One region of the Chitinophaga sp. YIM B06452 genome, then DNA from elsewhere that is predicted to be linked to it. Evidence: riboswitches for the same ligand, from Rfam matches in the RefSeq annotation. Region 1 holds a riboswitch; the other holds the start of a gene.
What was found. A riboswitch is a leader RNA that binds a small molecule or an ion and turns the genes downstream of it on or off. The one in region 1 is predicted to bind cobalamin.

Region 1 (7,345 bases):
CCAACATAGTCGATGATATTGGTCTTGTCTTTCAGGTCGGTGGTACAGGTAATACCTTTTGGTTTATACAGTGCGATATAAACGGGCGCTTTCTTTTTCTTCAGCGGTTCGCCGTCAATTTCCACCACGTCGCCTTCTTCCACGCGGTTGCCTTTGGATGCAATGTTGTCATTGATGGTCACGCGGCCCTGTTCAATGTAATTATCTGCCTCCCTGCGGCTGCAGAAGCCGGTTTCTGCGATGTATTTGTTGATGCTGATGTCCATATCGGACTGCAAATTTAAGGGAAAAAGCGGGCTTGCGGAAAATCGTACGGTGTACAGCCTTTTCGGCTGAAGGAGCAGATGAAACGCAACATTGATCGGTTTCCCGAGAATTTTATGTTCCAGTTATCAGAACAGGAGGCACTTTCAATGGTATCGCAAAATGCGATACCTTCCAAACAGCACCTGGGCGGGCATTTGCCGATCGCTTTCACCGAGCATGGCGTGCTAATGCTTGCCAATGTGCTCCGCAGCGAACGTGCTATACAAGTCAGCATCCAGATCATTGAAATATTCGTAAAAATGCGCGAAGCACTTTCCGTGCATAAGGATGTGCTATTGCAACTGGAAAAACTGGAAGGAAAGGTAAGCTCGCATGGAACCGACATCCAGGTGATCTTTGAATACCTGGAACACCTGATCGACCCGCCGAAAGAACCCCGTGTGGAAATCGGCTTCAGGAAGCACAGCCCATAAAAAAAAGCCCGGGGAATACCCCAGGCCTTTTTATTATAATCAATAACAGTTTTATCAAGCACTGCAGGTCACGCAACCTTCTTCCATCGTGCAAACCGCGCCTACAGGCACGCCCAGCTCGTCCGCGGCGCTTTCGGCCGGGGCGATAACGGGCACCATGTTCTGGCCGCCTTGTTTTTCTACGGTGAACTGAACGGCTTGTGCCGCGGCCTGTGTACGCAGGTAGTACATGCCGGTCTTCAGGCCTTTTTTCCAGGCGTAGAAGTGCATGGAAGTGAGCTTGGAAGCTGAAGGCGTATCCACGAACAGGTTCAGGCTCTGGCTCTGGCAGATGAATGCGCCACGGTCTGCAGCCATATCGATGATCGTACGTTGTTTGATCTCCCAAACGGTTTTGTACAGTTCTTTGATATTGCCCGGGATCTCATCTATCTGCTGGATGGAGCCGTTGGCAGCGATGATCTTGTTCTTCATGTCGTTGTCCCACAGGCCCAGTTCCACGAGGTCTTTCAGCAGGTGTTTGTTCACCACCACAAACTCACCGCTCAGTACGCGGCGGGTGTAGATGTTGGAGGTGTAAGGCTCAAAGCACTCGTTGTTGCCAAGTATCTGCGAGGTGGATGCGGTGGGCATCGGCGCCAGCAGCAGAGAGTTGCGGATACCGTAGGTTTTGATCTCGGCTTTCAGGCCGGTCCAGTCCCAGCGGTCGGAAGGCGTGGTGCCCCACATATCATATTGCAGGATGCCTTTGCTGGCGGGTGAACCTTCGTAGCTGTCGTATGCGCCGTCTTTCTTCGCCAGGTCTTTGGAGGCGGTGAGGGAGGCGAAATAAATGGTTTCGAAGATCTCTTTGTTCAGCCGCTGTGCCTGTTCGCTTTCAAAGGGGTAACGCAGCAGGAAGAACGCGTCTGCCAGGCCCTGTACGCCGAGGCCGATGGGGCGGTGGCGCAGGTTGGAACGGCGGGCTTCTTCAACCGGGTAATAGTTCTCGTCGATGATCTTGTTCAGGTTCAGTGTAGCCTGGTAAGTTACTTCGAAGAGCTTCTGGTGGTCGAACTTACCGTCGATCACGAAGCGCGGCAGCGCCAGTGAAGCGAGGTTGCATACGGCCACTTCGTCGGAAGAAGTATATTCGATGATCTCGGTGCAGAGGTTGGAGCTTTTGATGGTGCCCAGGTTCTGCTGGTTGGATTTGCGGTTGGCGGAATCTTTATACAGCAGGTACGGCGTGCCGGTTTCGATCTGTGCGTCCAGGATGGCGAACCAGAGGTCCTGCGCTTTTACGGTTTTGCGCTGGCGGCCTTCGGCTTCGTATTGTTCGTACAGTTTCTCGAATTCCTCGCCCCAGCAATCTGCCAGCCCGGGTGCTTCGTGGGGGCAGAACAGGCTCCAGTTGCCATTGGCTTCCACGCGTTTCATGAACAGGTCCGGCATCCAGAGGGCATAGAAAAGGTCGCGGGCGCGAAGCTCTTCTTTACCGTGGTTCTTGCGCAGGTCCAGGAACTCGAACACGTCTGCATGCCAGGGCTCCAGGTAAATGGCGAACGCGCCTTTGCGTTTGCCGCCGCCCTGGTCTACGTACCGCGCAGTGTCGTTGAACACGCGCAGCATGGGGATGATGCCGTTGGAAGTGCCGTTGGTGCCGCTGATATATGAACCGGTAGCGCGGATGTTATGAATGCTGAGACCGATGCCGCCTGCGCTCTGGGAGATCTTGGCGGTCTGTTTCAGGGTGTCGTAGATGCCGTCGATGCTGTCTCCCTGCATGGTCAGCAAAAAGCAGCTGCTCATCTGGGGTTTGGGCGTACCGGCGTTGAAGAGGGTGGGCGTGGCGTGGGTAAACCAGCGCTCGCTCATCAGGTTGTATGTTTTGATGGCGGAGTCGATATCCTCTTTGTGGATACCAACGGCCACGCGCATGAACATGTGCTGCGGGCGTTCGGCGATCTTGCCGTCGATCTTCAGCAGGTAAGAGCGTTCCAGCGTTTTGAAACCGAAATAATCGAAAGCGAAGTCGCGGTCGTAGATGATGGTGGAATCGAGTATGTCAGCATGCTGACGGATCACTTCCCACACTTCATCGCTCAGCAGGCCGGCGGGTTTGCCGGTTTTCGGATCGATGTATTCGTAGAGTTTCTTCATCGTTTTGGAAAACGACTTGATCGTATTTTTATGCAGGTTGCTCACCGCGATGCGGGAAGCGAGCTGCGCATAGTCCGGGTGTTTGGTTGTCAGGGAAGCGGCGGTTTCCGCAGCCAGGTTGTCCAGCTCGGTGGTGGTAACGCCATCGTACAGGCCCTGGATCACTTTCTTCGCTACGTCGATTGAATCTACATATTCCGGCGCCAATCCGTAACACAGTTTTTCTACTCTTGCCGTGATCTTGTCAAATTTGACAGATTCCTTTCTTCCGTCTCTTTTTATAACGAACATAGTGTGATGAATTTAACTGGGTGAATAAATATATGTCGGGTGTATTCTTGTTTTGTCTAAAAGTCTTCGTCCAGGCTGAAAGTCTGTGCCTCTTTATTTCCCATTACGCCGGATTTCTGGTAATCGCCCACGCGTTTTTCGAAGAAGTTGGTTTTGCCCTGCAGCGAGATCATTTCCATGAAATCGAAGGGGTTGCTGCTGTTGAACATTTTGCTGCAACCCAGCGCCTGCAGCCAGCGGTCTGCCACAAATTCGATGTATTGTTTCATCAGGTCCGCATTCATGCCGATGAGGGCGGCGGGCAATGCGTCTGTAATAAATTCTTTTTCGATAGACACGGCGTCGCCGATGATCTCATGCACTTCTTTTTCGCTGAGCTTGCCGTTGAGCATGCTGTACAGCAGGCAGGCGAACTCGCAGTGCAGCCCTTCGTCGCGGCTGATGAGCTCGTTGGAGAAGGTAAGGCCGGGCATGAGGCCGCGTTTTTTCAGCCAGAAAATGGAGCAGAAGCTGCCGCTGAAGAAGATGCCTTCCACCGCTGCAAATGCCACAAGGCGCTGCGCGAAGGTGCCGTTCTCGATCCAGCGGAGGGCCCATTCGGCTTTCTTTTTCACCGCAGGCACGGTGTCGATGGCGTGGAAGAGGCGGTCTTTCTCCACCGGGTCTTTCACATACGTATCGATCAGCAAAGCATAAGTTTCGGAGTGGATGTTTTCCATCATGATCTGGAAGCCGTAGAAACAACGCGCTTCTGGTATCTGTACTTCGCTCATGAAGTTCACCGCCAGGTTCTCGTTCACGATCCCGTCTGATGCCGCAAAAAAGGCCAGCACATGCGAAATGAAGTGGCGCTCGCCATCGTTCAGCTTCGCCCAGTCTGCCAGGTCGCCGCTGAGGTCGATCTCCTCGGCGGTCCAGAAGCTGGCTTCATGGCGTTTGTATTGTTCCCAGATGGCGGGGTAATTGATCGGCAGCAGCACGAACCTGTCCTTGTTGTCTTTCAATAAGATCTCATTCTCGTTACTCATTAGTAATTTTTTATACGGTTCACTATCCCTAGTTAAGTTAATGCGGGTTCGCGGCGTGGGGAGACGGGAGCGCGTTATCCGTAGAGGAGGTACATCCTGGGGTCGGGCTCGCCATAACCTTATTTCGCGAAGGTTTTGACAATTACGTTGTTCTGGCAGGTCTCCTGGCTTTCCCTTGCCGGGTGAGCCTTCCCACCCCGACGCCTGTCGGGGCAGTGGCATTTTGCAAAGCATCCGGCATATAGGGGATCACAGTAGCGCGTCTGCTCGTGAATTCCACACGATTCCCTATTAATTCTCCACGTTTAAGAAACGTTTGAAGCCAGCACAACGAAGTCAAGAACTGTTGCAAATGTAATGATCAAACTATCCCGTCAAGGTGGTAAGTTTCCCCCATATGTGGATAAAGAATGTGAACTTTTTGGGATCGCAGAAGGGGCGTACAATTCACGTTATTCACATCTAAAAGCAGGTATTTGGTATGATAGAAAAACAGAATGTGTTGGAAATCTGGCACGTATTAGCACAAGCAAAATGTGTAGCGAAAATTACCCTGAAACACAAAGGATTGGAAGATCCCTTCTTTATATGAAGAAACGCCGGGGATAACCTTTCCACGGCGTTTCAATATTAAACGTACGTTGTCTTTTTGTTAATGTGCATTAACTAAATCCGCGGCACTTTGTTGATAAACTTCTTCCTGATCACCTCCTGCACAGGTATCCCGTCTATCTTGCTTTCCAGCCAGCTCACAATATCGAGATACAAATAGCTCCTGCGCTCGTAAGGATTCTTCGCGATGATCTCCAGCTTTCCCTTCAGCTCGCGAAAAGCGGTGCGCAAAGCCTTGGGATTGGCGTACATGTTCTTGCGCAGGAATTTCAGGATCTCTTCCATGACCAGGCTTAAGTCCTTGTTCTTCGCAATGAAGTGGTACACAGATTTGATCAGGTATTCCACCAGGCTGTAGTTCTCCAGCTCGTAATGCGCGATCAGGTGAAGGATGCGCGCGAAACATTGTATGTCTGCCCGCAGGTTGCCTATCCGCAAATGAATGATCTTGTTCAGGTAAACGATCGCGTTATTATTATCGCCGCTGCCGAAATAAAGGCAGGCGATCTTGTAATAAAATACAAGCACGCGGTGCTGGTCCACGGTTAGCTGGTGCTCCGATATCTTGCATTCCACCTCGCTCACGAGCTGCAGCCCTTCTGAAAAAGTGCCGTCAAGGAAGTGCCGGTTGATCTTGCCGGTATAGAGATACACGAACGCGGAGGTGCGCGTGTTCTCATTCATGCTTTCTTCTTTTTCGACAATGAACTGCTCCATTTCGGTAAGCACCTCGGTGAATTTATCGTGGTTCATCGTGTGGAAATGCGCGGTCAGAAGGTTGTGCATCGCTTTGATGTACAGGTCCACATCAGTATCGCGCAGGCTGGGATATTCGGTGAACAGGTCCACCCACTTCTGGGTATACCGGTAATACATCACGAAATCCTGCAAAATATAATAGTACCAGCAATAAGCCTGGTAAAGGTAAATGCGTTCGTAGAAGCTCATGCTGCCCTGCTGCACTGCCGGCAGGTTGGCTTCGAAGAAAGACCGCAGCATCATGGAATCCTTCTCGTCGCGCGCGTGCCCCAGCTTGAGGTACATGCCGTACATCCGCAGGGCCAGGGTGCTCAGCTTGCTCACGTTGTTCAGCTGCTCGTTGATGATCCGGCTTTCGTCGCTCAGCTCTTCCGCCCGGTTGTCCAGGCTGCGGGTGATGTGCCTGCTTTCGATCAGCTTCTCAAATTCCACGGTCTCGAAATACAGCATCACTTCTTCCTGCTCCCGCGCGCTGGTTTTAGCTTTGGCCAGTATCTTGAGGCTTTGGTTATACAGTCCTTTGTTGTACAGCACCCGCGCATAGTCCAGCTGCTCCCGCAGATCTATCAGCGGGTCTTTTGTTTTATATAACAGCCGTAAGGTGGTGAGAAGATGTTTGTACAGGTGGGCCTTTACGTTGCTCAGCTGCTGTTTTTTGATGTCCGGGACCCGTTTCAATACCTGCTCCTCGTCGTATTCCTTCATTTTGTCCAGGGCGTTGAACAATTGAATGAAAAGCACGTCCTCCTTCGTGTTATCCCGGTTGAATGCCAGCTGGAAATTCCTTTTTTCGGCTTTTGTTAGCGTTTTTATTAATATGAATAAAGCATCGTTCTGCGTGTTGGACATCGTTGTTACAGAATTGTAAATTATTGATCCTCAATAAGTTAATGGTCATATATCGCCTTTGCGAATCGTAATAATGACAAATTTAACGATCTGAGGTTTAAATGTGTCAATTAGATTTGAAGGTGTAAATAGGAAGGAAAGCAAATTTAAGGAGAAATATGGGGAAAACATTATTTGACAAGATCTGGGACAGCCATATCGTAGCCAGCAAGCCGGGTTTCCCGGATGCGGTGTACATCAACACCCATTTCATTCACGAAGTGACCAGCCCGCAGGCTTTTGACGGGCTCCGCAGGCGCAACATTCCCGTGTTCAGGCCTGGAAAGACCCGTGCCACACCGGACCATAACGTACCGACGATAGATCAGCACCTTCCCATCAAAGAGGCCCTGAGCCGCAAGCAGGTGGAGATGCTGACGAAAAATACAGCCGAATTCGGCGTAGAGCTTTACGGCCTCGGCCATCCTTACCAGGGCATCGTGCACGTGATCGGGCCGGAGCTGGGCATTACCCTGCCGGGTATGACCATCGTATGCGGCGACAGCCATACTTCCACCCACGGCGCTTTCGGGGCGGTAGCCTTCGGCATCGGCACATCGGAGGTGGAGCAGGTGCTCGCTACCCAGTGCATCCTGCAATACAAGCCTAAAAGGATGAAGATCGAGGTGAAGGGGCAATTGAAGAAAGGAGTGGTGTCTAAAGACATCATTTTATATATCATTTCGCAGATCTCCGCATCAGGCGCCACGGGTTATTTCGTGGAATATGCAGGGGAAACCATCCGCAACCTCAGCATGGAAGCGCGCATGACCGTCTGCAACATGAGCATCGAAATGGGCGCCAGGGGCGGGCTTATTGCGCCGGACCAGGTGACCTTCGACTATATCAAAGGCCGCGAGTTTGCGCCTAAAGGCGAGGACTGGG
Region 2 (7,345 bases), on a different contig from region 1:
ATCTTCCAGCCGTACGAGCAGGCAGATGAAACCATTCACCAGAACTTCGGCGGCACGGGCCTGGGCCTTACCATTTCACGCCGCATTACCGAGCTGATGGGCGGCAATATTGAAGTTTGGAGCGAGCCCGGCCAGGGCGCTGCTTTTACGGTTACGCTGCCGCTGGAAGAACAGGCTATCGCCAAACCGGAAGAACAACCCCGCGACGACCGCAAGGAATACGCCGCTTTCCCCGCGGAAAGAAGAGTGCTGCTGATGGAAGACAGCGAGATCAATCAAATGATCATGGAGCGTTTCTTCGCGCACCTGGGTATTTCATTGCATATTGCGAACAATGGTGAGGAAGGCCTGGAAATGGCGCATGCCTGCCACCCGGACCTGATCATCATGGACATGCATATGCCCAAGCTCAACGGTAACGAAGTGATCCGTTTACTCCGCGCAGACCATGACCTGCGGCATATTCCCGTGATCGCTATTTCCGCGGATGCATTCCGCGAGCAGCAAAAAGAAGCGCTGGAGGCCGGCGTGAATGAATACCTGATCAAACCGGTAGAGTTCGACCGGTTGTATTCTGTAATGGATAAATACCTCAGCAAAGAAACGCCTTACCCGCTCAGGATCATCAAAGCATCATAACGCGGGAAGGTCCGCATATTCCACCCTTTCGATCACTCCTTCATCATCAGGTTTTGCCTTGCGCACGGAATTCACCGTCCAGTATGCCATTTCGTCTGAAGGGAGGGAATAGTTGAGGATGCGCCGGATGCCTTCATCTGAAAGGTCCGGCCGGAGCCATTCCTGCTCATATTCCACCGGCAATATCAGCGGCATGCGGCCGGCATTGTCGCCGCCGTTGTGAATGCGGCTCATAACGTCGTTGGCATCGCGCGTGAGCACGGTGAAAGTGCCGGGCAGCTCACCGGTTTCGGGGTTGGGCAGATGCGAATAGGCATAGAGCCCCGCGATGAAAAATATATCGCGGTTTTTTAACCGGATATAATAAGGCACTTTATTTTTCCATCCCGGGATCTCCCGGTGTTCAAAGAAGCCTGTAGCCGGTACCAGGCAACGGTTCCGGCGGATGCGGCTCCAGTACGCTTTAGTGTCCAGCACTTTTTCGGAGCGGGCGTTCACCATCCACTTGCGGCCTTTTTTGATCTCCTCCGGCGTTTTCATGTAATTAGGTATCACGCCCCATTCAAACTTCATCAGCTTCAGCGTGCCGTTATCGTTCACCACTACCGGCCATTTGGGATAAGCCTGCGCCACTTTGTGATAGGTAGGTTCAAAGGACATATCCAGCTGGCCCATGTCTTTCAGCTCAGGGAGATAATCGAACACGGATTCGATGCTGGTGGAAAATGCAAGGTCGTAGCACATGCGTTATGTTTTTTCTATTTCGGAAAGGGGGATCTTTAATTCCTGCTGATGCCGCTTCAAATTAATGAAAAGTTCGCCAAACCGGATAGACAGTTCGGCAGACAAATTTTCTCTTCCATCGGGCCTGCTGCCGCCGTGCAGCCGCATGTACCGCCTGATGGCCGCAGTAAAGGAATGGCCGGGCTTCCACTCCCTGTCTTTCAGCAACGCGATATAAATGCCATAGCCTTCGGGCTGGCTGGCTGCGTAATACAATTTTTCCCTGTCGCCGGGATGGTATACGCTGTAGATATACCGGCGCGGGTCCGAAACAATGGCGTTGTAATGATGGTTTGCTTCGCCGGCGCTTTTGTAAGGCGTGATCAGCAGCGATTCTTTAATGTTCTTAAACATGCCCCTGGGGTAGGACTGCCGTACAAAGTACATGTGTCCCGCCTGGATGAGCCCATCCAGCACCATGGCACGTAAAATGGAAAGCGGGTTGTGCATATGGTTATGTTTTACAATGAAGAATTTCTGTAAGCCGCGTGGTATAACACTTCGAAAGCCGGTCACGCTTTATTTTCCCTTTTTCACCCTTGCCCTGCACCGCAAATTTAACGACCTGCTTACCATGAAAGTGTTGATGGATGCCGTCCAGCGCTTTCATGAGCTTCGCTTCGCGCGCCTGGTCTTTTTCCGGGAATAAGTTCTGCTGCACGCTGGTTTCCGGCACCAGGTCCAGCAGCAGGGCGCCCACCTTTTTATAATTATACCCGGGGCGGTAGATGCGGTCCAGCGCGTCCATGGCAAAATGTATCAGCGTGGGTGTGCTGCTGGTGGGTACGGGCAGGCGCAGGGTGATGGAGCGGTGATATTGTTTGTCCTGCACGCGGAAATAATTGGTGGACAGGAAAACCTGTATGGCGGCTGCGCAGCTTTGCTGTTTGCGGAGCTTCTGCGCGCAGATCGCTGTGTAATTGGCCAGCGTTTCACGCAGGTCGTTCTTTTCCGTTAGTAGCTGCCCGAAAGAGCGGGCCACGCAGATCGCTTTTTTTGCAGGCTCTGCTTCCTGCATGGGGATGCTTTGGATGCCACGCAGCTCATGCACAAGGCGAAGGCCTGTTACGGTCATTTCTTTCCTGATCCAGTCGTCCGGGGCCCGGGAAAGCTCCAGTGCCGTGTGGAATCCTTTTTGATGCAGCTTGTGCGCATACTGCGCGCCGATGCCCCAGATGTCTTCCACGGCAGTGGCTGCCATCACTTCACGGATGCCTTCTTCCGTATCCATGACCCATACGCCGGCGCGGCGATGGTGCTTTTTGGCATAGCGGTTTGCCATTTTGGCGAGCGTTTTGGTGGGGGCAACGCCTACAGACACCGGCAGGCCTACTTCTTCGAAGATATGTTTCCGTATCGCGGCTGCGATGCCCGGCAGGTCCTTCATGCCTGACAGGTCCAGGAAAGCCTCGTCTATACTATATATTTCCATATCCGGGGAATAATGGGAAAGTATCCGCATCACGCGGTTGCTGAGACTGCCATAAAGGGTATAATTGGAGGAAAACATGACAACATGGTGTTCCTTCAGCGTTTTTTCGATGGTAAAGGCGGGGTCGCCCATGGCGATGCCGAGGGCTTTGGCTTCTTCGGAGCGGGCTACCACGCAGCCGTCGTTGTTGCTCAGCACCACTACCGGCCTGCGGAGGAATTGGGGGTGGAAGAGCCGTTCGCAGCTGACATAGAAATTGTTACAGTCAACAAGGGCAATCATAATGCTATTATTATTAGCAAATGTAGCTAAAAATTTTGGCATTTCAGCCAAAGTGCTGTACGATCGCAGCGGCGAGTTGCTCTACCAGCGCGGCATCCACGGGCTCGCCGCTGGTAATGGCGCGAAGGTTGTCTTCTTCATCCAGCTCAAAAGAAATGCGGCTTCCCGGCGCATCGATGTGGAAGGAAACGGTATAGCCTTTTACGTAGGGCGTTACTTCGTAAAGCTGGCCGTTGACAGAAACGGAAAAAGGGTCCATATGGCGAAGATCGCTAAAAAATGAAAAAACGCAGGCCCGGAAAACCAGGCCTGCCAACAATCAACGCGCCAAAAGGCGTTTGATCGTGACGGTTAACTCGAATGGGCAGAAAGGCCGGATTACAGTTTCATCCGCGTCGATACCGAACCAGCCGCCAACGCTGCCGGTTAAGAATGCTGCCGGGATAATAGCCAGGATGGGGAAGGATTTACGTGCTTTTTTCAGGCGCAGGGCATCCGCCAGTTCCTGCAGGTGCGGGAATGGCAGCTTGAAATCCGCGATGACAAGTTCATACTCATGCGAGTTAAGCAAAAGAGTAGCTTCTTTTCCGTTATAGGCAAGGTCTGCGTCGTATCCCTCTTTCTGTATGATCAATTCTATCACATGAATCATCAGCAGATCATCCACAATTACCAAAATCCTTTTCATATACAAAAACATGGTTGTTCCATGCAGCATGAAGGACATAGCTCTTCTGGCCGGGATTCCGGCGTTACCTTATGCTGCTAAAATGGATGCTTGATTAATTTGAGACGCGTATACAGGTATACTACTTGTTCTTTCAATGGCCAGGCCACAGGTGTCAGGGAGTATACGGTTAAATGGTACAAAGGGACATTTGCATATACTGTGCCAAAATCGTTTTTGGTTAATGCGTATTAACGTTCGCCGGCGTGTTAGTAGGAAATGACCGGGCACCTTCCTATCTTTGACCCCGAGTTCTTTACTTTTATTCATTCTTTCCACAGCGCGGTAGGCGGCGAAAGCCGCTTTTAATAAGGAACCGTGTGTAAATCACGGGCTGTCGCGCAACTGTAAGTAACGCACCTGAATCATTGCCACCGATGTTCATTGCCCCCGACCTGAACGGGGTGAGAAGAACGGTAATGATGTTACGAGCCAGGATACTTGCCCCGCTGTGTAAGACAAATGCTTTCGCGATTTGAAGCAGTAGTCGGGAACGGATGGGCATGGCCCGTCGTGCCTTTTCATTCCTTATCTTCTACACAATCCTGAAAGCATACCGGAAACTGTAAGGAGCATTAATGCACATTAATGTTTTAACCAAAAAGTTTTATGCGTATGCTTAAACACAACCTCGGCTACCCGCGCATGGGAGCCCAAAGACAGCTCAAAAAAGCCTGTGAGCATTACTGGCAGGGCCGCATTGGCCGCAGCGAACTGTTCCTCGCCGCCAAACGCCTGCAGGAAGAACACTGGCAGCTGCAGCAGGCCGCCGGCATGAACCTCGTGCCCTGCAACGATTTCAGCTTCTACGACCAGGTGCTGGACATGACCCTGCTGCTCGGCGCAGTGCCAGACCGTTATGCGCCCGTGGTAACGGAGGTGGCAGAGAATGCCGAGATCGACCTTTATTTCGCCATGGCGCGCGGCTACCAGCAGCATGGGCTGGATATTACCGCCATGGAAATGACCAAGTGGTTCGACACCAATTACCACTACATCGTACCGGAATTCAAAAAAGACCAGCAGTTCCGCCTGCTGAGCAACAAGGTGTTCAACGCCTTCGACGCTGCGCGGCATACGCTGGAAGCCACGCCCAAGCCGGTGCTCATTGGCCCGGTATCTTATCTTTTATTGGGAAAGGAAAAAGAAAGCGGCTTCCACCGCATTGAACTGCTGCATAACCTGCTGCCCGTTTATATCAGCGTGCTGCAAAAGTTGCAGGCGCAGGGCGCGGAATGGGTGCAGCTGGACGAGCCTTTCCTGGCCATGGACATTAGTGAAGCAGAACAAAACGCTTACCGCTACGCTTATGCCGAGATCCGCAAACAATGCAAAGACCTCAAGCTGATGGTGGCCACTTACTTCGAAGGCCTGCGCGGCAATGCGGAGCTGGCTGCCGGCCTGCCCGTCTGCTGCCTTCACCTGGACCTCGTAAGGGCGCCGCAGCAACTGGATGAGCTGCTGCCGCTGCTTCCTCCCAAAACTTCTTTATCGCTGGGCCTGGTAGACGGCCGCAACATCTGGAAGAATAATTACGATATATCGCTTCCGCATATACGAAAAGCCGTAGATGCGCTCGGCGAAGACCGCGTAATGATAGCGCCTTCCTGCTCTTTGCTTCATACGCCTGCCGACCTTGACCTGGAAACAGGCCTGGACGCGGAAATGAGGTCCTGGATGGCATTTGCGAAGCAGAAACTGGAAGAAGTAACCGCGCTGGACGCCATTTTCCACGGCAACAACAGCCTGCTGGAACTGAACCGCACAGCCATCGCGGAAAAGAGCGCTTCCGCAAGGATTCACAAACCGGCTGTAAAAGCCCGTACGGCGGCTATTACAGACGATGACGCCCGCAGGCAAAGCCCCTTCAGCACCAGGCAGCAACTGCAAACAGCACGTTTCAACCTGCCGCTGTTCCCCACCACCACCATCGGCTCCTTCCCGCAAACGGACGATATCCGCCAGCTGCGCGCACAATGGCGGAAAGGGGATCTTCCTGCGGAACAATATGAAGCAGCGCTGGAGCAGGCTACCATCAATGCCATCAGGCTGCAGGAAGAGCTGGGATTGGATGTGCTCGTTCATGGCGAGTTTGAGCGGAACGATATGGTGGAGTATTTTGGTGAAATGCTGGATGGGTTTGTTTTCACCCAAAACGGCTGGGTGCAGAGCTATGGCAGCCGTTGTGTAAAACCGCCCGTGATCTATGGCGATGTGAGCCGCCCTGCAGACATGACCCTCCGCTGGACGAAGTTCGCGCAGTCGTGTACTGCACTACCCATGAAAGCCATGCTCACCGGGCCTGTGACCATCCTGCAATGGTCGTTCGTGCGCAACGACCAGCCGCGCTCCGTTACCACGAACCAGATAGCCCTGGCCATCCGTGATGAGGCCGTGGCCCTGGAAAAAGCAGGCATCGGCATCATCCAGGTTGATGAGCCTGCCATCCGGGAGGGTTTGCCTTTGCGGAAAGCAGACCGGGACGCATACCTGGAATGGGCTGTGAAAGCCTTCAGGGTAGCGGTTTGCGGCGTGAGGGACGATACGCAGGTGCATACGCATATGTGTTACAGCGAATTCAACGACATCATCGCGCATATCGCGGCAATGGACGCCGACGTGATCACGATCGAAACATCGCGGTCGCAGATGGAGCTGCTGGAAGCATTTGCAGGGTTTAAGTACCCGAACGAGATCGGCCCGGGAGTATATGACATTCATTCACCGCGGGTGCCCGGCGTGGAGGAAATGGTGCAGCTGCTGCAAAAAGCTGCGGAGCTGCTGCCGTTACGCAACCTCTGGGTGAACCCGGACTGCGGGCTCAAAACCCGCAAGTGGCCTGAAACAAAGGCCGCCCTTGAAAACATGGTGGCCGCTGCCCGCGCAGCGAGAGAAAGGACCAGTTCTAACGTGCCTGTATAGACCAAAAAGCACCGGGCCTGGTACAAATTTGTACCAGGCCCGGTGCTATACAACAAGTACGCTTTATTTTTTCTCCAGCGCGCGCCATACGAGCGCAGCTGCGATGCCTCCCACGATGGGCGCCACCACGAAAAGCCATAGCTGTGCCATGGCCTTGCCGCCGGCGAAAAGCGCAGGGCCGAAGCTCCTTGCGGGGTTCACGGAAGTGCCGGTGATAGGAATCGCTACCAGGTGAATGAGGGTGAGCGTTAACCCGATAGCCATACCGGCCATGGCGCCGTTGCCCCATTTACCGGTGCTGCCGAAGATCACGAAGAGGAAAAGGAACGTGAGCACTGCTTCGGCAATGAATGCGGAAGTGGTGTTGTAGCCCGCGCCATAACCTTCACCCCATCCATTGGAGCCTAACGCCCATTCGCCGGGCGTCCAGCCGCTCAGGCCACTTTGTATGCAATACAATACGGCCGCGCCGATCACCGCACCGATGATCTGTGCAATGATGTAACCCAGCGCTTCACTGCCTTTGATCTTACCGGCCACCAGCATGGCGATGGTAATAG

Region 2: another riboswitch for cobalamin. It lies ahead of metE (5-methyltetrahydropteroyltriglutamate--homocysteine S-methyltransferase); the one in region 1 lies ahead of R3I13_RS20660 (ribonucleoside-diphosphate reductase small subunit).

Annotation. Positions count from the first base shown of each region.
Region 1 covers NZ_JAWLKY010000004.1:167,525-174,869, forward strand. The annotation lists gene rluF (23S rRNA pseudouridine(2604) synthase RluF) at 1-266, opposite strand, end outside; partial or broken gene R3I13_RS20650 (ORF6N domain-containing protein) at 318-740, shown strand; gene R3I13_RS20655 (ribonucleoside-diphosphate reductase subunit alpha) at 795-3,173, opposite strand; gene R3I13_RS20660 (ribonucleoside-diphosphate reductase small subunit) at 3,230-4,201, opposite strand; cobalamin riboswitch at 4,338-4,543, opposite strand; gene R3I13_RS20665 (hypothetical protein) at 4,868-6,421, opposite strand; gene leuC (3-isopropylmalate dehydratase large subunit) at 6,580-7,345, shown strand, end outside.
Region 2 covers NZ_JAWLKY010000001.1:1,950,148-1,957,492, forward strand. The annotation lists gene R3I13_RS07810 (ATP-binding protein) at 1-639, shown strand, start outside; gene R3I13_RS07815 (SOS response-associated peptidase) at 634-1,383, opposite strand; gene R3I13_RS07820 (hypothetical protein) at 1,387-1,872, opposite strand; gene R3I13_RS07825 (Y-family DNA polymerase) at 1,877-3,136, opposite strand; gene R3I13_RS07830 (hypothetical protein) at 3,180-3,395, opposite strand; gene R3I13_RS07835 (response regulator) at 3,456-3,824, opposite strand; cobalamin riboswitch at 4,130-4,327, shown strand; gene metE (5-methyltetrahydropteroyltriglutamate--homocysteine S-methyltransferase) at 4,473-6,785, shown strand; gene aqpZ (aquaporin Z) at 6,849-7,345, opposite strand, start outside.